DNA from 4 places in the Bacillus sp. Brlt_9 genome. Region 1 is predicted to be linked to each of the others. Evidence: riboswitches for the same ligand, from Rfam matches in the RefSeq annotation. Region 1 holds a riboswitch; each other region holds the start of a gene.
What was found. Region 1 has a riboswitch for S-adenosylmethionine ahead of VF726_RS24525 (methionine ABC transporter ATP-binding protein). Riboswitches for the same ligand answer to the same signal wherever they lie in the genome.

Region 1 (5,550 bases):
TCAATTACCCCTTTCGGAACAGAAACAAGATTTGTTTCAACCATTCTCGCAATACCAATCGACGCGACTAACGTCATTGGGAAAATTGCTGCTGCTGTTCCAATCGTCGTTCCAATAACACTTCTTGTTAGTGGGCTTAAAGCTACTAAGAAGATGATGAATGGAATCGGACGAATTGTATTAATAATGATATTAAGAATAGAAAAGACCCATTTATTTTCTAAAAAGTTTCCTTTCCTCGTTACATATAATAGTAAACCTAGAGGTATACCAAGAATTGTAGCAAATATAAGGGTTACAATTACCATTAAGAGGGTATCCCCCGTCGCATCTACTATGCGGGGCCAAAATATACTCCAATCAACTCGCATGAGCTTCTACCTCCTTCAGCTGCACTTGTAGTCTTAGATGTTGTAATGCTTTTTGAACTTCTTTCTGCTCACCTTGCAGTTCTACAAGTAGATTTCCAAATAGCACATTTTGAAGTTCAATAATATTTCCATACAGTACGTTTACATCGACGTTATAATTTTTCGCGATATATGATAGTACTGGCTGCCCTGTCTCTTCACCAGTAAATGTTAAGCGATAAATCTGTCCACCATTTTGAATTTTCCCTAGAACACTTTCTGGCAAATGATCATTAATAATAGAACGCACAAAGTTTTGAGTCGTCTTTGTTTTCGGTTGTGTGAAAACGTCAAACAGTTTTCCTTCTTCAATAACTTTACCCTTCTCCATTACAGCTACACGATGACATATTTCTTTCACAACATGCATTTCGTGTGTAATAAGAAGAATTGTTACATTATATTCTCGATTTACTTTCTTTAGTAAGTTCAAAATTTCTGTCGTTGTTTCTGGATCTAGAGCTGACGTTGCCTCATCACATATAAGGATATCCGGTGATGTTGCAAGTGCTCTAGCAATGCCAACACGTTGTTTTTGGCCACCTGATAGTTGCTCTGGATAATAGTCTGCTTTATCTTCTAATCCTACAAACTTCAGCAGTTCATTTACTCTTTCTTTGATCTCATTCTTTGGTACTTTCGCTAACTTTAATGGGTACGCGATATTCCAAAACACTGTTCTTGAATTAAATAAATTAAAACTTTGAAAAATCATCCCGATTCTTTGTCTTAGCTTCCGTAATTCCTTCGTCGATAGTGATGTAATATCTTTATCATCTATTGAAATCGTCCCTGCCGTCGGTCTCTCTAACATATTTACTAGGCGTAACAACGTACTCTTTCCAGCTCCACTAAAACCGATAATGCCAAAAATTTCGCCCTTCTCAACTGATAATGTTACATCTTCCACCGCATGAACAGATTGCCCACCTGATTCATATACTTTACTTACGTTGTTAAAAGAAATCATTTTCTTCCCTCCTATATGCTGTAAAAACTTGAAGTAGAGCTTTCGAGGTAAAATAAAAAGTGCTCTCCCTCTTATCAAACATAAAGATAAGAAGGAGAGCACTCATATGTACTCGGTCACATCTTCTCATCTTTCAAGCCTTTTATAAGGCTTGCTGGAGTTAGCACGGTATTAAAAACCCGTTGCTGAGGTATCGTAGGGCCAGTCCCTCCACCTCTCTGGATAAGAATGTATCGATTTAATTGTCGTTTAATTAATTCTCATTATAGAACTCAGAATAATAAGAGTCAATACATTTTTTAGAAAAATATTAATTATTCCTCTATTAAAATTTTCAAATAAAAAATGACAATATAATATTGGTTTTTAAAGTTATGTAAAATTCTTCTCCTTCATATTTTTTTAAAAGGAGAATCCTCTCTATAAAGTGAAACTTTAATCAGTGGGGGTTTTGTTCATCCCCCACTGATTATTAGCCATCACCAATCGGACATTTACGGACAGTTGATCTCCCACCTAACTTCTTTGCTCCAGCCGAATTTTGAGGTGGGAGTTTTACTGCCCGTTAATGTCGGATAAATTGAATACCATTATTTGAATATGAAATCGGAGGAAGATAAATATATGAAAACAGCTCTTTTACTCGTTGATATTCAAAATGATTATTTTCCACATGGAAAAATGGAATTGCGTAATCCAGTAGAAGCAAGCGAATATGCTAGTCAGCTACTACAATTCTTTAGAACGAAAAACGAACCTATTTTTCATATCCAACATGTAGCAATTAAAGATGACGCTACTTTTTTCCTACCCAATACAGAAGGTGTACATATTCATGAAAGCGTACGCCCACTTAGAGAAGAAACCGTTATACTCAAACATTATCCAAATAGTTTTCGCGACACCGATCTTCTAGAACAACTACAACGTTTAGACATTGAGCACGTCGTCGTATGCGGGATGATGACTCATATGTGTATCGATGCTACCGTAAGAGCTGCTTTTGATTTCGGCCTTCAATGTACCGTTATACATGATGCTTGTGCTACAAAAGATCTTTCTTTTAAGAATGCTACTATACCAGCCGTTTATATTCATAACACAATTTTGGCTAGTTTAAATGGCGTATATGCAAATGTAATGAGTACAGCGGAGTTTGTAGCTACAAAAAAACACTCCCTTCAGTGAGCAAAACCGAAAGGAGTGTTTCTTGTCAAACCATAGATTTTCTTTCAAATTGTATTATACAGGAAATCCTTAAAATGAATACTAAAAAATGCGACTAATACGTCAACTTTTCTCGTTGCTTTGTTTCTATTTACATGTTTATCCCGATATGAATAGGGTTTAGCTAGTTCCGCTTACTAAATGGTAATATTCGGTAAGTTCTTTAAATTCAAATTAACTAGTCTCTCCTATTATTTATCTGTTTGTTTTTGCTTCTTTTTCAAATACTCCGCACGCAAATTTTCAATTTGCTGCTTTTTATCAAATTTGGCAGGCGTCTGTTTTTCATGAAACTTTGCCACAGCTACCTGACTCTTGTAATCCAATTGATATTTTCCCACTTTGTTCACCTACTTTTCTTGTCTTTAAAGAGAATCTATTCAGCAAATATAAATATACCTCATTTTGCTGAAGTAAACCTTATTACTTTATTAGTTTTTCTACTGATTACTATGTTAATCCACATATAAAAAATTTTTCAAAAAAAGAGATCTTCGCAGACTGCGAAGATCTCTTCTACTATTTCTTATAAAGTTTCAGAAGTAGTTTTTGCTTGCATGTGAAGTGCTAAGTAGTCAGGGCCACCAGCTTTAGAGTCTGTACCAGACATATTAAAGCCACCGAACGGTTGGTAACCTACGATTGCACCAGTACATCCACGGTTGAAGTATAAGTTACCTACGTGGAAGTCTTCACGTGCTTTTTCAATATGGTCACGGTTGTTAGTAACAACAGCACCTGTTAAACCGTATTCTGTATTGTTTGCAATTGCAAGTGCATGATCAAAGTCTTTTGCTTTACAGAATGCTACTACTGGTCCGAAGATTTCTTCTTTCATTAAGCGAGCATCTTCTGCAACGTCAGCAACGATTGTTGGTTGGATGAACCAGCCTTTAGAATCGTCTCCTTCACCACCTGCTAAGATTCTACCTTCTTCTTTACCAATTGCAACATAGCTCATTACTTTATCGAATGCAGCTTGGTCATTAACAGGACCCATATTTGTACCTAATACAGCTGGGTTAGCAACTGTTAATTCTTTCGTTAATTCAACAGCACGATTTAATACGTGATCGTATACATCTTCATGGATTACCGCACGAGAACATGCAGAACATTTTTGTCCTGAGAATCCGAATGCTGATGCAACGATAGATTTAGCTGCTAATTCAAGATCTGCTTCTTTATCAACAACGATTGTATCTTTACCACCCATTTCAGCGATAACGCGTTTTAACCAAATTTGGCCTGGGTTTACTTTTGCTGCACGCTCATAAATACGGATACCTACATCACGAGATCCAGTGAAGCTCACGAAACGTGTACGAGGGTGATCTACTAAGTAGTCACCAACTTCAGAACCATTACCTGGAACAAAGTTTACTACGCCAGCTGGTAAGCCAGCTTCTTCTAATACTTCCATGAATTTCGCTGCTACTACAGGAGTTGTACTAGCTGGTTTTAGTAATACTGTGTTACCAGAAACTAAAGCAGCTGTTGTCATACCTGCCATAATCGCGAATGGGAAGTTCCAAGGAGAAATGATAACACCTACTCCTAATGGAATGTAAGAGAAACGATTATATTCAATTGGACGGCTTTCTACTGGAATTCCGTCTTTTAATTTTAACATTTGACGACCATAATATTCCATAAAGTCGATTGCTTCTGCTGTATCAGCATCTGCCTCATTCCATGGTTTACCTGCTTCTTTTACAAGAATAGCAGAGAATTCATGTTTTCTGCGACGAACGATTGCTGCAGCGCGGAATAAAATGTCTGCACGCATTTCTGGCTTTGATTTTCTCCAAGTTTGGAATGTTTCATCCGCTACTTGCATTGCTTTTTCAGCTAACTCACGGCTTGCTTTTGAAACGCGACCAACAAGTTCCTCTTTATTTGCAGGGTTTACAGAAACAATTTTGTCTTCTGTAGTGATTTTTTCTCCCCCAATAATTAATGGATAGTCTTGTCCAAGATAAGATTCTACTTTCTTTAAACCTTCTTCAAACGCTAATTTGTTAGCCTCCACTGAAAAATCTGTAAATGGCTCATGTTTGTATGCTACTACCATCCTTTTAGCCTCCCCTTAGAAAAACGTTTACATTTTACAACATTATTCTACACGATAATTTAGATTTATTCAAATATTCCTAGACTTATATTTTAAAAATTAATTAATTTTTAAAATATAATAAAAAAACAGAGTTATACAAATGTATAACTCTACAAAATATGAGTATATTCCAAAATGTTTTTGCTAATCAATAAAATAGTTACTAACAAAAATAAAGTCCTTACATATCCAACACCTTTTTGAACTGCAAACTTCGATCCAAAATAAGCGCCTAAAATCATTGATAATCCCATAATAATACCGTATTCAAAATGAATTACGTCTAAAAATAGAAAAGTGATTAACGATACGATATTACTAACAAAGTTCAAAAGTTTTCCAGATGCTGCCGCTTGAATAAAATCCAAACCAATTAATAAAAATGCAAAAATTAAAAAGGATCCTGTCCCTGGACCAAAAAATCCATCGTAAAACCCTATCATTAAAATAACAAAGAAAAATATTAATGTTTTTCTTTTCGTCATCTTCTTATAGGTAGATACACTGCCCCAATCCTTTTTCGCAATAATATAAATGGCAATAAACACCAACATTACAAGCACTAACGGACGTAAAATATCCGGTGGAATAAACTTTACTACTAAAGCACCTGCGACTGCTCCTATAACAGTTAACGGGATTAACTTTCCTACAATTTTAAAATCGACCTTTCCCGATCGTATAAAATAAATTGCACTCGTAAACGTCCCCATCGTTGCAGCTAATTTATTCGTTGCAATTGCCGAAGCTGGTGGTAAACCAACAAACATAAGTGCCGGTAGCGAAATTAATCCCCCACCGCCAACAACTGAATCAATAAAAGCTGC
Region 2 (5,550 bases), on a different contig from region 1:
ATCATAACTAAAAACCACATAGAAAACCACGTTTTTGTAAAGCTTGTTACGAAAGTCATTTTACGAAGTAGAAAATTAGGACCTATAACAACTAAAATCAATGACAAGCTATACCCAACGCACTGAATAAGTGACATCTGTAATAATCCGTTATTCACTATTAGGATAGAAGCAATAATCCAAAACGATACGATATTCATTACTGTAAAACCAATTTGCTTCCACGTTTCCTGTCTATCCCTTTCCATCACTTTTACAAGTTCATTTGCGTATTCTTTCGGTGAGCTTCCGAAAATTTCTTCAACACTTTTCCCTTCACTCTCACCCTCAATTAAATGGAGTTCTGCATCTTCTATAAAATTTTCAATATCGCTTTCTTTCACACTCTTTGCAGTCAAAAACAATCTCATATCTAATAAAAACTTTCGTGCTTCACTTGATAGCATTATTTTCTTCTTCCCTTCCCTTCAAGTAGACGCTCTACACTACTTTGCATCGCTTCCCAGCGATCCATAAATTCATCCAGTGCATCTTCGCCATTTTCTGTTAACGTGTAATACTTCCGTTTTGGACCAGATGGAGATTCCTTCATTACACTTGTTATGAATCCTTCCTTTTGCATTCGTATTAATAACGGATAAATACTTCCCTCACTCGCCATTGTAAAGCCATACTTTGCTAGCTTTTCACTCATTTCATAACCGTATATTTCACCTTCAGAAATAATAGCAAGTAAGCATCCTTCTAAAATCCCTTTCAGCATTTGACTTGTCGACATAATTCAAATCCTCCTACTATCTTGTTTTACAAGATAGATAAGCGTAAGTATCTTGCTTTACAAAATAGTATAACAAAGACTATTTTGCAAAACAAGATAGCTAACAATATTTTTCCAAATGTTTGCAGGAATTTTATTATACCCTCTCTAAATAGAGCAATATGAGAACTTTATTACGAAGGGATGTTTTTCGTCATGGTTACAAATCGAGTTGTCTTTTTAACAGGTGCTGCAAGTGGTATTGGTTATGAAATGGGGAATGCTTTTGCAAAAGAAGGCGCAAAAGTTGTTATTACCGATCGGCTTGAAGAGCGTGCGAAAGAAGCTGCTGAACAATTACAAAAAGAGGGATTTCAAGCAATTGGTTTAAAATGTGATGTTACATCTGAGGAAGAAATTGCAGCAGCAATTTCTCAAACTGTTACTCATTTCGGTTCATTAGACATATTAATTAACAACGCAGGAATGCAACATGTTTCACCGATTGAAGAGTTTCCAACCGAAAAATTCGAGCTACTCATCAAAATCATGCAAATCGCTCCATTTATCGCCATTAAACATGCCTTTCCGATTATGAAAAAGCAAAAGTATGGCCGAATTATTAATGTAGCCTCCATTAATGGCCTCGTTGGATTTGCAGGAAAATCCGCCTACAATAGTGCGAAGCATGGCGTAATTGGATTAACAAAAGTCGCCGCTTTAGAAGGCGCTACCGATGGTATTACTGTAAATGCCCTTTGCCCTGGTTATGTCGATACTCCTCTCGTACGTAATCAATTACAAGACTTAGCTACTACACGAAATGTACCACTTGAAAGTGTTTTAGAAGATGTTATTTATCCACTTGTACCACAAAAACGCTTATTACAAGTACAAGAAATTGCTGATTATGCGATATTTTTAGCGAGCGAAAAAGCGAAAGGTATAACTGGTCAAGCTGTCGTTATCGATGGTGGTTATACTGCTCAATAAAAAATAAAGTTTGCTCTTTGTGAGCAAACTTTATTTTTTATCGCGAGGACCTTCCTACTTTAGTAATTGTTTAGGGAGTTTCTCGATTGCAACAATTACCCCATCTAATTTACTTTCAATGCGGTGGAGTAAATATAATGTTACAACAATCGGAAACCCTACATTACCTACCATCCTGATCCACTCTTCCATCTTTTACGCCTCCTTCCACTATATAAATAAGAGAAAAGAAAACATTTAGGCATAAAGTGAAACTTTAATCAGTGGGGGTTTTGTTCACCCCCCCCACTGATTATTAGTTGAACCAATCGGGCTTTTACGGGCAGTTGACCCCCACCTAACTTCTTTGCTTCCGCTGAATTTTGAGGTGGGGACCTTACTGCCCGTTAATGCGGGATAAAAAAAGACAAGCCATTATGTATTAGCTTCTCTTTCAAATAATGATGCAATTTCCTGTTTATAATTTCCTCGTATAATACCTTTCTCAGTAATAATACCTGTAATTAATTCATTCGGTGTTACGTCAAATGCAGGATTATAAACATCAGTTCCAATTGGCGCCACTTGTTTCCCAAAAATTTTCGTAACTTCTGTTTCGTCTCTTTCTTCAATAACAATTTCAGCACCTGTTTGTTTCGTAATATCAAATGTCGATAACGGAGCTGCAACATAGAACGGGATATCGAAATACTTTGCTAATATTGCTAAATTCATTGTTCCGATTTTATTTGCAGTATCTCCATTTGAGACAATTCGGTCCGCTCCTACAATAATCGCGTTTATTTCCTTCGTTTGAATAGCATGCGCTGCCGTATTATCTGTAATAAGAGTTACATCAATATTGGCCTGTTTCAATTCCCAAGTCGTTAAACGCCCGCCTTGTAAAACCGGTCTCGTTTCACACGCATACGCATGTAACCGTACACCTTTTTCTTTCCCAATATAAAACGGCGCTAATGCAGTACCATATCTAGCAGTTGCGATACTGCCAGCGTTACAAATTGTTAAAATGTTATCACCGTCTTTAAAGCATGTTAATGCATGTTCTCCAATACTCCGGCATACCGCTTCATCTTCTTGTTGAATGCGAAGCGCTTCTTCTTCTAATATTTTTTGTGCTTCTTTTGTTGTAGTAATTTCTCGAATCGATTCTCTCATTCGATCGATTGCCCAAAATAAATTGATTGCTGTCGGGCGTGACGTTCCTAAATAATTACAATCTCTATTAAACTTCTTTTGAAATTCTTCAATATGTAAAGTAGTATATTTTTTGGATGCAAGCGCCAAACCAAATGCAGCTACAATTCCAATTGCAGGCGCTCCTCGCACTTCTAGCATGACAATACTTTTCCATACCTCTTCAATCGTCGTTAATGTTTTGTATTCTGTGCTGTGCGGTAACTTTGTTTGATTTAATACTGCAATGGCATCACCTTTCCAACTGACAGACCTCGGAATAGTAACAATTGTACTCATGCTTTTACGCCTCCAGAAACTGTCCGTTGAAATAATGTTCGAAACAGTTGAATATCAGCACCCTTAGATTCATATTTTATTAGTTCTTTCCCTAAGGATAGTGCATGTTTCTTCGCTTGAATTCTCGTTTCTTTATTTGCTATTTCATCTAAATCAGCTACATGCGCTAAACCAATTGTTCTACGGATAAGCTCACATCCAGCGAATCCAACAGCATCCGTAAAAATATTTTGCAAAATAATCGGCAACCATTGTTTCTCTTTCGTATATGCTTCTACACCTTCTCCAATCCATAACTTCGTAAAAGCTTCTACAAAATAACTCCATGTTTTCTCAATATGGAAAAATAGCACATTTCTTTTTTCCTCTTCACGTGATAACGCATTTAATAATAAATTGGCAATAAATTGACCAAGATCAAATCCAAATGGGCCATATGTTGCAAATTCCGGATCAATCACGTTCGTTTCAGAAGGCGATGAAAAAATACTACCAGTATGTAAATCACCATGAATAAGCGCTTCTTTTCTCGTTAAAAATTTATATTTATACTGTGCGACTTTTAACTTTAAAGTTTTGTCACTCCACAATTCATCAACTGCTAGTTGTAACTCTGGCTCATAATCATTCGTATCGTAATGGCCAAACGGATCTGTAAACACTAAATCTTCTGTAATTTTGCAAAGGTCCGGGTTTACAAATGTACCTTCTAGTACCCTTTTCTCTTCTGACTCTAACCCGAAGTCTGAAGTATAAAACAACACATGTGCTAGAAAACGACCAATATGTTGGGATAAAAGTGGGTACTCTTCTCCATCTATTAATCCTTTTCTAGCAATTGTTAGCCTTGATAAGTCTTCTATTACTGTTACTGCTAACTCTTCATCATGACTGTACACTACCGGCACGTATTCCGGCACATACTTCGCAAAAATTTGTAATGCTTTACTTTCAATCGTCGCTCTTTTTATAGACAATGGCCAGCTCTCACCAACTACTTTCGCATATGGCAATGCTTGTTTTATTATAATAGACTTCTCTCCATCACCTAATTTGAACACGTAATTTAAATTTCCATCTCCAATTTCATGACAAACTACATTTGCTTTCTTTTCAAAATAACCATGTTCTTTCGCATATTGTATAGCTGTCGTTTCAGTTAATGAATAATATCCCATCGTCTTCTCCCCCTTTTTTTAATTCAGAGGTTTTTCTGACGTAGAAAAACCTCTTTCCACTAAGAAAGAGGTTTGAAGTTTATCTTCTCCCCTCTTATCTGCCAGAAAGTAAACTTTCTGCTGGAATTAGCACCGTGCCTTTTGGCGTAAATAAACGCCCCATTTCACAATGGTATTACGGTCGGTTGCTGGGCTTCATCGGGCCAAATCCCTCCACCTGCTCTTGATAAGAGTTTTATAATTTTTTTGAATTTTTAACTTTATGTTGAAGACTATACCAAGAATAAAAATCACTTGTCAACATTTTATTTGTATAATTCTGGACGACGATCTGCAAAAACTGGAATTCCTTTTCGTACTTCTTTAATTTTTTCAAAATGAAGCTCTCCAAATAAAATTGATTCTTCTTCATTCGCTTCTACAACAACTTCGCCCCAAGGATCGACAATTAAAGAATGACCGGCAAACTCATTATTCGGATCCTTTCCTGTCCTATTACATGCAACAACATAACATTGATTTTCAACTGCTCTTGCTTGTAATAGCAAACGCCAATGTGCTAAACGAACCAATGGCCATTCTGCTACAACAAATAAAACTTTTGCACCTTTCGCAGTATGAACGCGCATCCATTCTGGAAAGCGAATGTCATAACAAATTGTGCCGGCGCACTCTACATTATCTAGCTTAAATTCACCTGTACTATTTCCAGCTATTAAATATTTATGTTCATCCATAAGCTGAAATAAATGCACTTTACTATATTCTTTGACTAGTTCTCCTTCCTTGTTTACCACATACATTGTATTTGTAACACCTTGCTCTGTTTGCTTCGCAATAGAACCACCGACAATATGTACACCATATTGTTTCGACCATTCTTTCAGCTTTTCTTTCGTTTCCAATCCATCCCTATCTGCAATTTCAGAAAGTCTCGTTAAATCATATCCTGTTGTCCATAGTTCTGGTAAGACAATAACATCTGGTCTTTCCTTCATCGCTTCGCTTATTTTATTTTTAGCATTCTCAATATTTTTTTCTACATCTCCAAAGACAATGTCCATTTGAATACATGCGACTTTCATTTTGTCAGCCCCATTCATAATTTTTTCTTTACAAAATACTGGAAAGATTATATCATTTGTC
Region 3 (5,550 bases), on a different contig from region 1:
TTCCAACACCTTTTCTCCTATCACTATATCATAAGCCTGTTTTATAATATACTACTATTATTTTGTTAACTCTTTCGTTAACGATACATCATTCTTTTCCTTCATTTCACGCTCAAGCTTTGCAATCTTCATATCAAATGTATCACGTTCATGCTCCTCATTCATACGAGTTTCTAAGTCGCGGATATGATCTTCAATTTCTTCAAAGCGTAAGAACGGATTATTCTCATCCATTTTATGCATAGCAGTATTCATACGACGATTTGCATGTGCCATATTTTCACGTGCCATTAATTCCATACGTTTCGCGTGCATTTCTTTTAATTTATTTTTCATCTCAGAAAGACGACGCTCCAACTCATCAATTTGCTCTACAACACCTGCATACATTTCTTCTAATCGAGTTACTTGCCCTTCATAATACGCTACTTCTTCTAACGCACGCTCATGTAGTTGTAATTCGCCTGCTTCTTGAGCAATGATAGCTTGCTTTGATCTTTTATTAACGAAATAACGTGCTTGCTCAAGCTCACGAGCAAAATTTGATTTTAATGTTTTATGGCGCTCAATTAACTTTTCAATTTTTGTTATTTCACGCTCACTATCGCGTAAATATTGATTTAACATCGCTATTGGATTTTTTCTTTCTTTCTCATCTAACACATTATGAAAATCTGCTAAAATTGCATCGCGTACACGTCCGAATAAAGATTGTTTCATTATAATCTTCCTCTCTTCTACCTTATAAATTTGATTTTTATTAGTTTTTCATTAGTTTTTCATTAACTTGTTCCACTCATCTTCAAAGTTGCTATATGGTTTAGAACTTTCTGGTGCAGAATCAACAACTACATTTTTTTCTTTTTTCCACTCACGGTATCCGTAGTATAAAACTACTAATGCTGCGATACCGATTAATGCTGGGGAGTGCGAAAGTGCAATGGATAAACCGATTAAACCAACAATACCCCAAGCTAACTTTCCAAAAAATGATTGTGCTCGCACAAATGATTTATAGCTCCAGTACACAACTCCTGCTCCGATTGCGAATCCTACAATACCAGCAAGACTACCAAGAGCAATTAAAGCCAAAATACCGGCCGCGATAAACGCTAGAAATTGTTTCATCTTGTGCTTGCCTCCCTTCGATTTGATACTCTTATCTTAACTATTTTTTCATTTTTCCATAACGAGCTTAAGAACCGTTTTCGACTCAGACTTAAGACCGAGTTGCATTCAGCCTTTTGTAAAAACATACGGTAGGATAGGATGTTTCACTCTTTTATCGCACATAAAAAGCCGTACAGAGAACATTCTCTGTACGGCTTTCGTTACTATTCATAAACTTCATTTTACTTATGCTGTTTTATGATACTCTTTCTTTCCCGCTACTTTAGAAAACCTCGGGAAACCAATTAATATAGAAATGATTCCACATACTCCAACTAAAATCGGATAAAATGCATATGGTAACAATTCAATCGGAGATAACGCTGCAAATCCTGCTGCAGTTAACATTTGCGCACCATACGGAATTAATCCTTGCACACAACATGAGAAAAGATCTAATACACTCGCTGATTTACGAGGATCAATTTCATATTGGTCTGCAATGTTTTTCGCAAGCGGACCTGTAAAGATAATAGAAATCGTATTATTCGCTGTACACATATTCGTCATACCTACTAAACCAGCAATACCGAACTCCGCTCCTTTTTTTGAACGAATGTTACGAGTTAAAATATTCATTAAATATTGAATACCACCATTATATTGAATCAGTTCGACCATACCACCAATTAAAATAGCAAGTAATACTAACTCCATCATACCGCCCATTCCAGTCGTTACACTTTTAAAGAAACTCTCTAACGTGTAGCTACCATCTAAAAGACCGATAACGCCGGATAGTACAGTTCCACCAGTTAACACAATAAGTACATTCCAACCTAGTAGCGCTGTAATAAGTACTCCTGCATACGGTAAAATCTTTATCCAGTCAAAGCTATGCGCTTTAATCTGCGTGTCGCTTCCTAAAGTAATGATTACTAATAGTACAATTGTAATAATAGCTGCAGGTAATACAATTAAAAAGTTCGTTTTAAACTTATCTTTCATTTCTGTTCCTTGCGAGCGTACAGCTGCAATTGTTGTATCTGAAATAAATGATAAATTATCACCAAACATTGCCCCGCCAACAACTGTCGCCATCGTAAGTGCAATTGAGATATCAGTTTGCCCACTAATACCTACAGCAATTGGTGCTAATGCAGCAATTGTTCCCATTGAAGTTCCCATCGCTAATGAAATAAATGCCCCTATAACAAAAATTCCAGCTACGATAAATCCTTGCGGTAAAATTGATAACGCTAAGTTAACTGTAGAATCAACGCCGCCCATCCCTTTTGCTGTTTCAGAGAACGCTCCTGCCAGTACAAAAATTAAAACCATAATCATAATATCTGGATTCCCTGCACCTTTAGCAAATCGTTCCACTTTTACATTAAAGCTTTCTTTACGATTCATTGCTAAAGCGACTCCTACAGCAATTGAAATCGCTATAAGTATCGGCAATTTATAGAAATCACCTGTAATAATTCCAGAACCAATAAATAGTGCCAAAAATATTCCAAGCGGTAATAAAGCTAAACCATTTCCTCTCGTTTCTTTCAAAGTATCATCTCTCCCTAGTTTTAAACCTTTTCTACTGAACAACAAAAGACCTCTTCCAACGAGAAGAGGTCTTATACATCTATAAGAAACGCTCTTCTCATCTTTCAAGCACATGCTTGCTGGATTTGGCACAGCACTCTGAAATCGAGTCCGCTGCCGAGGCATCGTAGGGCCAGTCCCTCCGCCTCTCTTTATAAGAAGGTTTCATATTTATTTTTTAATAATAATTTCTTCCCTAACTTTACTCGCTTACAAAACAAAAGTCAATTATTTTTTGTATAGATTTTTTTGGTAATTATGCAAAAATTTGAATACAATAATCATTTTAACTTTTTGATTTCTTCTTCCAATATTGAAATCCAATAAAATTCACTATTGTTTATTGCAGCTATTATCCATTTCGTAGTGCACCAAGCTAAATCATACTCTTCTTTTGTAACATCGCCACTTTTATAGGCATCCTCTAACTCATCTTCATCTAGTACATACATCTTACCGTTCGGTAATAACACTACATCTAAATATAAATCATCAAAATACGGTAAACCACGGTCATCAATTTTATATTCTTTCGCCACATCGATATAATATTGCACTAATTCTTTTTGATCATCTAACATGGCTGTAATCGCAAAGTTTTTCCCGTTTATGAAATATTGAATCCACGTATACTGATCCCCTGCAATACAAAGTTCTTTCCCATCATATTCTTTATAACTAGGTTCGCTAACCTTTTTTATTTCCAGTATTCCTAGCATTCCCTCTTCTATTTGCTTAACCGTATAATCTTTCTCTATTAGTCGCTTCCACGAAGAACCGTCACCATATTTACGTTTCATTACGTCCGCTCCCCTTCTATATAGAAAAGCCCCCACATATTATGTGAGAGCTTGTTCAAATTATAATTTAAGCTGCTTGTTTATTAGAAATCTCTTCCAAATAAGCTTGTCCTTTTTCAGCATCATACTGACCTTCCCACTTAGACATAACTACAGCTGCTAAAGAGTTACCTACAACGTTAACTGCTGTACGAGCCATATCTAAAATACGGTCAATACCGGCGATGAAGGCTAAACCTTCAGCTGGAATACCTACTGTACCAAGTGTCGCTAATAATACAACGAATGATACGCCCGGTACACCCGCGATACCTTTTGATGTAACCATTAATACAAGTAATAATGTAATTTGTTGTGTAATAGATAAATCAATACCGTACATTTGCGCTAAGAAAATAGCCGCAATTGCTTGATATAAAGTTGATCCATCTAAGTTAAATGAATAACCTGTCGGAATAACGAAAGATGTAATTGCTTTCGGACAACCGAACTTTTCCATTTTCTCCATAATTTTCGGTAAAACTGTTTCTGAACTTGCTGTTGAATACGCTAAGATCAGTTCGTCTTTTAAAATTTTAAAGAATTGGAAAATGTTAATTCCAAATATTTTCGCTGTAAGTCCCAATACAACTACAACGAAGAAAATCATTGCCCCGTATACTACAATTAGTAATTTCCCTAACGGAATTAATGAAGCTAAACCGAATGTAGATACTGTAACACCAATTAATGCGAATACACCAAATGGTGCAAATTTCATAACTTGGTTCGTTACGTAAAACATTGCATCAGCTACACCTTGGAAAAATTGAAGAACCGGTCTTCCTCTTTCCCCAATTGCTGCTACACCTAAACCAAATAATACAGAGAAGAAGATAATAGCAAGCATATCTCCGTCAGCTAATGACTTCACAATGTTCGTTGGAACAATATTTACAAATGTATCTGCAAATGAATGACTTTGCACTTGCTCTGTCGTATGTGTATATTTCGAAATATCTGTCTTTGTTAACTGCTCCATATTTACGCCTTTTCCTGGTTGGAAAATATTCGCAATTAATAGACCGACAATAATTGCAATTGTTGTAATTATTTCAAAGTAAATAATTGTTTTTCCGCCTAGTCGGCCTAATTTTTTTACATCGCCAACACCAGCAACCCCAACAACAATACTTGCTACAACAATCGGTACAACGATCATTTTAATTAATCGGATAAAAATATCACCAATTGGTTGTAAATAACTCACCACTGCCGGATTGCCAAAGAAAATCGCCCCAACTGCAATACCTAGCGCAAGACCAATTAATATTTGCCATGCAAGTCCTATTCTTTTCATATTTGTTGTAACCCCCTCTTCGATGTGTCACTCTATCTCTCATTCTATCTCTATAAAACTCGAAATTAAGAGTATTACATATTATTCGACAATTCACTACATTTTGTCCCTGTTAAAAATCATAAATCAAAAAATTAAATCTGACAACAAAATAAGTTTGCCCGGACGCAAATAATTTTCTTGACAAAAATAAAACCCATGTCAGAAAACCTAACATGAGAACGATTCCTCACCAGTGTTTTATTGGATTCCTAACTAATATTTCACTACATAAAATAAACTCACTTTTCCCTTTATTTTACAACAAAAAAACTAAAAATACATCCTTGTTACACAAATATAAAAAATGCATCGACAGTGAAATTTATCGTCGAAAGATGATAAATTCCGACAAAACTTAGCAATTTCATAAAATTTTCTTTACATTATGGTTACAACGATAGACACTCTTCTTCTTATGATATATAACATTCATAGGGAAAGGAGCCAGACAACCATGAAAAAGAAATTTGCAGCGTTCAGCGTTTTAGCAGCAGGAACAATTTTTGTTTCTCCGTTACTATCACCTGCATACGCTGAAACGAATCAAGATAAATTATCTAATATTCAATCTGAATTAGAAGGAAAACAAAATGACTTACAAAATAAATCAGCTGAAAAAGAACAAATAGAAAAGGAAATTCAAGAATTACAAAAGAA
Region 4 (5,550 bases), on a different contig from region 1:
AAGATTGTTTTTAGAATGGAACGCGGAAGATATTCCGTTTACAGTGCGAGAAGCGCAAATGAAATTGAATAACTTTTCAGATATATCATATGTGAATGAGCCAATAGCACAAAGTGAAAAGCGGGAAGTTATTTTAAGTGCAGAGCATATTTCATTCCAATATGAAAAAAGTAGTCCACTTATTTTACGAGACTTAACTGTATCGATTGAAAAAGGAAAATGGGTAGCTCTCGTTGGGAAAAATGGTACAGGGAAGTCTACACTGTTAACGATATTAGCTGGATTACAAAAAGCGAGAAGAGGGAAAGTAAAGTGGAACGGCAAAGTGATACATAAAATTGATTCGAAAGAACGGTTTAAAAGGATCGGGTATGTATCACAACATCCGTACTATCATTTTACATTTGATACCGTGTGGGAAGAAGTGTATGAACGTGCACGAGAGTTATACGGAGAACAAGGAAAAGAAATAGCAGAAAATATGCTCAAACAGTTTTGGTTATATTCGCTTAAAGAACGCCACCCGCATGATTGTAGCGGGGGAGAGCAACAACTACTCGCGTTATGTACAACGTTATTATCAAAGCCGACTTTATTATTACTTGATGAACCGACAAAGGGGCTAGATCCGTGGAAGAAAGAAAGAGTAGGAGAGCTATTTAGGAAGCTGCAAAAAGAAGGTACAACAATTGTAATGGCAACGCATGATATTGAGTTTGCAGCGAAATACGTTGATCAATGTATGATGTTATTTGACGGAGCAGTCATTATGAATGATGCACCGAAAGAATTTTTTAGTGGTAACTTCTTTTATACAACATCTATTAATCGATTCATTCGAAAAGAATTGCCATATGCATTAACGTGGGAGGATGTGTACGAAGCGTGTCCAAACGATATGTTGCATTCATAATATGCATTTTTGCAGTAATAATAGGCACATTACTCTTTACTACACTTATCATGGATGGTTATTACATGTTAAGTAGTTTGTTTTTATTAGTTGTTATTATGATACCTTTCTATATCCGCTTTGAAAGAAAGGCGTTTGTTTCACGTGAAATTGTTCTCGTTGCCGTATTGGCGGCAATTGCAGCAGTTAGCCGCGTACCATTTTCTATTTTACCGAGTGTACAACCAACTTCTTTTGTTATTATCGTTTCTGCAATTGTATTTGGAAGTGAAACTGGTTTTATGATCGGTGCAACAGCGGCTATCGTATCTAACATTTTTTTAGGGCAAGGTCCGTGGACGCCGTGGCAAATGTTCTCATGGGGGATGATTGGTTTTATAGCTGGATTATTACGTAATACATTTTTAATGAAAAAGCTATGGGGAAGACTTCTATACGGATTATTTGTTGGATTTTTATTTGGCTGGATTATGAACTTATGGGGGCTTCTCGGTTTTATACAAGAAGCAACGTGGGAAACAGTTGTCGCGTACTATGTTGCAAGTTTTTATTTCGATTTGAGCCATGCAATTTCAAATGTTATTTTCTTACTATTATTTAGTACGTCTTGGATTACGATTCTTACGAGATTCAAAAAGAAATATGGCATATTAGATAAGCATAACATGGCATAGAAAAGCATACTCATATAAGGTAGGGTCGCGACTTACATATTCGTTTGCCTCTTTCATGCTTCTTACATATTGTAAGGAGCATTTTTTATTGTCAAAAAATAGTCCAATATATATCCGTTACTATATAAAATTATTTGTATAATAATAGGTGAGAACTATTTTCAAAGAGGAGGTGTATAGTTAATGAAGTTAGTTATTCCGAAGCAACACGGTGCATGGGCTATGCTCGTAATACCGTTTCTATTAAGTGTCATACTTGGGAAACCTACTATGTATCATATTCCATTGTTTTTAGCTTGGTTCTTTATCTATTTAGCTACGTATCCATTTCTTACGTACATAAAGCAAAGACGAAAAAAAGAGTTTTTACATGCTGCAATTGTATATTTTATCATCGCATTTATATTTGGGGTGGTTTCTCTATTATATGAATGGCGCATTCTTTTATTCGTAGCAGTAATGATCCCATTATTTATAGTAAATATGTATTACGCTCGTCAAAAAAATGAAAGAGCGTTACTAAATGATATTAGTGCGATTATTGTTTTCTGTATTGGCGGTTTAGTTAGTTATTATTTTTCAATGAAACTTATAGATAAAACAGCATTATTTATTGCGCTTATATCATTTTTATATTTTTTAGGAAGTACGTTTTATGTGAAAACGATGATTCGTGAGAAAAATAACCCGAAGTATCGTTTTATATCATGGGGTTATCATATTCTATTAACAATCATTGTATTTGCTATCAATCCGTGGTGCGCCCTTATTTTTATACCGAGTGTCATTCGAGCCATTATGTTGTACGGCAAAAAGATTTCTATTATAAAAGTAGGTATTTTAGAAATTGCTAATTCTGTATATTTTTTAATCATCACGGTAATAATTATGAAGTATGCCATTTGAAAAAGCTTCCCACCTTATGATGGGAAGCTTTTTCAATCTTGTTCTAAAATGTGAACGGTGTAATCACAGCGTTGAATAGCTTGTTCGATCGCATAAAGGGATTGTTCAATACGTGCGCGATTAAAATCTTTTTCAACAGTTTGTAGTGCTGCTTCTAAACAATGTTTTGCTTCTTGTAATGATTGAAATGAATCTTGTACATATCCGCGAGCATTTTCGTGCATTTCATAATCCTCCTTGCATATTCATATATGTATAGTATGAGCAGTAAAGAAGAAAATATTATTTGTTATATTTGTTTGACAATTAAAATGAAATTACGTATAGTAAGAATTAAGTGAATATTTTCTTATCCAGAGAGGTGGAGGGACTGGCCCGATGAAACCCAGCAACCGCGATGCAGGTGCTAATTCCAGCAGAACATATTTGTTCTGGGAGATAAGACGAAGATATATACGTAACTTCTTCTTATCGGAGAGGTTTTTTTATTGCAAAAAAACCGATTACGAAAATTTATATTAAGAAGAAAGGGGTTGCGAAGTACTGTGACACTCGAAAAATACGTAAAACTGCGTAGTACAGTTTATGAATATATGATAGAGCAAGATAAGCCAATATCATTGTTAGATATTCAAGAACATATCGTTTCGCATCATGAAGGAAAATTCACGAAAAAGATGTTACATCAATTTTATTTGTCAAGACTATTAGATGAACTGAAACTGGATGGGAAAATTACATTAGCTGATGAATATCTCTATAATGAAAAAGGGGTATTTTATAAGGCGAGAAAAGGGAGCTAAGCTCTCTTTTTTTTGAAGTATGTAGAGTAAAAGACTGCTTAAGCAGCCTGATACAGGGAATGGTGTTGAGTGTGTAGTGTCAAAGATTGAATGTGCCTGAAAGAGGCACTTCATATCGGCTGCAAATGAAAAGAGACACCTTCGCCGAATAGGTGTCAGTCGTTTGTCATATAGACTTGCTATTTGACAGTTATTAGAATAACATGCAGTGGCTCTAGAAGTCAAAAGGGAATTAAAGGAAGAGGTGTTTTTATGTACGCTTACTTATTAAAAGAGTTATATAGGTATATTCCGAAACACATTATTGATAGAGGTTATGAATATTATGAAGAAGGACATGTAGAAGATGTTGAAATACATAATAATAAAGTATTTGCGTTTGTGACTGGTAATGCAGGAAATTATGAAGTAGTGATAGAACTCGAGGATTTTTCGGAAAGTAGCTGCGAGTGTCCATATGAAAACTATTGTAAGCATATGGCGGCAGTTGTTTATGATATTCAAAGTGCTGGTGAGAGTACGGTGAAAGAGAAACTGAAAGATTTAGACAAGGAAGAGTTACTTACCGTATTAAATCGTTTATTACAAAGCTCAAAAAACGTGCAAATTGTAGAAAAGATGTTAAATAAGGGGAAACTTTAACTATAGAGGGAGTTGTTTTGTAGTGAATGTACTAATTGTATACGCTCATCCTAGTACTTCCAGTTTTAACGCAGCGATATTAAAGCATGTGCAAAAAGGATTACAAGAAACAAATCATTCGGTTACAGTACTTGATTTATATAAAGAAAAATTTGATCCCGTCCTTGTATTTAATGAAGAGAAGAAAAGGCGTGATTTAGTACATGAAGAAGAAACAGCTCGGTACAGAACGTTAGTAGAAGAAGCAGATACGCTTCTCTTTATATATCCGATATGGTGGTGGGGAATGCCTGCTATTTTAAAAGGATTTATTGATCGCATTTTCGTAGCTGGATTTGCTTATAAATATGAAGGGGCCCTGCCGAAAGGCTTATTGAAAGGTAAGAAGGCATGGGTAATTAATACGTTAGATTCACCGTTATGGTACGTCGCCCTATTATATCGATCAGCAGATTGGATTATGATGAAAAGAGGAGTTTTACGTTTTTGCGGCATTCGCGATATAAAACGATCTGTTTTTCAATCTGTGAAAACGAGTAAACGAGAGAAGCGGGAAAAGTGGTTATTACAAATAGAAGAAAAGGCTCGTACGTTATGAATGAAATCGATCGTATTATAAACTGTTGTGGGTATGATAATGAACTTTTGCGAACGTATATTACATGCTTACTTCAATTGAAAAAATGTAGCGAAACATTTCAGCAAATTCAAATAGAGTTAAGAAATGACTACTTGATAAGAGGAATTTGTGAAAGAGAAGTTGATGAGGTAGTACGGGGAAGTAAAGAATATGAAGCATATTTTCTTCCTAAAGCGTTACAGTGGAATTTTTTGAGGGAACATCCACATTTAATTGAAAAAGTATGTGTAGATTTTTTTGCATTTGAGGTATTATCTCTTACGGAGATAGAGTGGCAGAGGGTTATAAATTGCATGGGAAATAAATGATTTATTATGTAAAAAAGCTAGTATAAAACTAGCTTTTCGTTTAAATAAATAGGAAACATAGACTAATGATAAATCCTGCATATAGCAAGTTAACAACGCAAAATCCCATAATATCACGAGCACCTAAACCAGCTATCGCTAATGCTGGTAATGCCCAGAATGGTTGAATCAAATTCGTCCAAGCATCACCCCATGCAATGGCCATTGCTGTTTTTGCTGCAGGTACACCAAGTTCAGCGCCAGCTGGAATCATAATTGGTGCTTGCACAGCCCATTGACCGCCACCCGATGGAACGAAAATATTAACGATGCCAGCACTTAAAAAAGTAAAGAGCGGGAAAGTCGTTTCGTTTGAAATGCTAATAAAGAAATTAGAAATAGCTCCTCCAAGTGAAAGTCCTTCACTATTTGCTCCAATCATCATTCCCATAATTCCAGCATAAAACGGAAATTGTAGTAAAATACCAGAAGCACTTTTCGTAGAATCTGAAAAAGCGCGAATATATTGAATCGGAGTACGGTGGAAAATAAGTCCAGCAATTAATAACATAAAAATAACGATGTCTAGCGTAAGGTTAAAGCCTTTCGTATAAAAGTAATTGAAAATATAAATGAGACCTAACAATCCAACGCAAAGTGTAATAATGATGCTATTTTCCATTTT

Region 2: linked by a shared signal. The riboswitch ahead of mtnK (S-methyl-5-thioribose kinase) and the one ahead of VF726_RS24525 (methionine ABC transporter ATP-binding protein) in region 1 are both predicted to bind S-adenosylmethionine.
Region 3: linked by a shared signal. The riboswitch ahead of VF726_RS01600 (Na+/H+ antiporter NhaC family protein) and the one ahead of VF726_RS24525 (methionine ABC transporter ATP-binding protein) in region 1 are both predicted to bind S-adenosylmethionine.
Region 4: linked by a shared signal. The riboswitch ahead of VF726_RS18035 (hypothetical protein) and the one ahead of VF726_RS24525 (methionine ABC transporter ATP-binding protein) in region 1 are both predicted to bind S-adenosylmethionine.

Annotation. Positions count from the first base shown of each region.
Region 1 is NZ_JAYJLO010000008.1:21,815-27,364, reverse strand. Features, by position in the region: gene VF726_RS24530 (methionine ABC transporter permease) at 1-371, opposite strand, end outside; gene VF726_RS24525 (methionine ABC transporter ATP-binding protein) at 361-1,380, opposite strand; SAM riboswitch class I at 1,504-1,609, opposite strand; gene VF726_RS24520 (cysteine hydrolase family protein) at 2,005-2,568, shown strand; gene VF726_RS24515 (hypothetical protein) at 2,799-2,948, opposite strand; gene pruA (L-glutamate gamma-semialdehyde dehydrogenase) at 3,134-4,681, opposite strand; gene VF726_RS24505 (TSUP family transporter) at 4,834-5,550, opposite strand, start outside.
Region 2 is NZ_JAYJLO010000002.1:785,499-791,048, reverse strand. Features, by position in the region: gene VF726_RS10460 (DUF1129 domain-containing protein) at 1-446, opposite strand, end outside; gene VF726_RS10455 (PadR family transcriptional regulator) at 446-778, opposite strand; gene VF726_RS10450 (3-hydroxybutyrate dehydrogenase) at 974-1,750, shown strand; gene VF726_RS10445 (YvrJ family protein) at 1,805-1,942, opposite strand; gene mtnA (S-methyl-5-thioribose-1-phosphate isomerase) at 2,165-3,226, opposite strand; gene mtnK (S-methyl-5-thioribose kinase) at 3,223-4,404, opposite strand; SAM riboswitch class I at 4,496-4,637, opposite strand; gene VF726_RS10430 (carbon-nitrogen family hydrolase) at 4,710-5,550, opposite strand, start outside.
Region 3 is NZ_JAYJLO010000001.1:291,275-296,824, reverse strand. Features, by position in the region: gene VF726_RS01610 (PspA/IM30 family protein) at 58-720, opposite strand; gene VF726_RS01605 (lmo0954 family membrane protein) at 772-1,128, opposite strand; gene VF726_RS01600 (Na+/H+ antiporter NhaC family protein) at 1,357-2,673, opposite strand; SAM riboswitch class I at 2,768-2,873, opposite strand; gene VF726_RS01595 (DUF402 domain-containing protein) at 2,994-3,512, opposite strand; gene gltP (glutamate/aspartate:proton symporter GltP) at 3,580-4,851, opposite strand; gene VF726_RS01585 (murein hydrolase activator EnvC family protein) at 5,348-5,550, shown strand, end outside.
Region 4 is NZ_JAYJLO010000004.1:301,421-306,970, reverse strand. Features, by position in the region: gene VF726_RS18055 (ABC transporter ATP-binding protein) at 1-913, shown strand, start outside; gene VF726_RS18050 (ECF transporter S component) at 886-1,587, shown strand; gene VF726_RS18045 (YwiC-like family protein) at 1,771-2,493, shown strand; gene VF726_RS18040 (hypothetical protein) at 2,526-2,717, opposite strand; SAM riboswitch class I at 2,840-2,938, shown strand; gene VF726_RS18035 (hypothetical protein) at 3,039-3,296, shown strand; gene VF726_RS18030 (SWIM zinc finger family protein) at 3,549-3,938, shown strand; gene VF726_RS18025 (NAD(P)H-dependent oxidoreductase) at 3,961-4,536, shown strand; gene VF726_RS18020 (group-specific protein) at 4,533-4,886, shown strand; gene VF726_RS18015 (short-chain fatty acid transporter) at 4,927-5,550, opposite strand, start outside.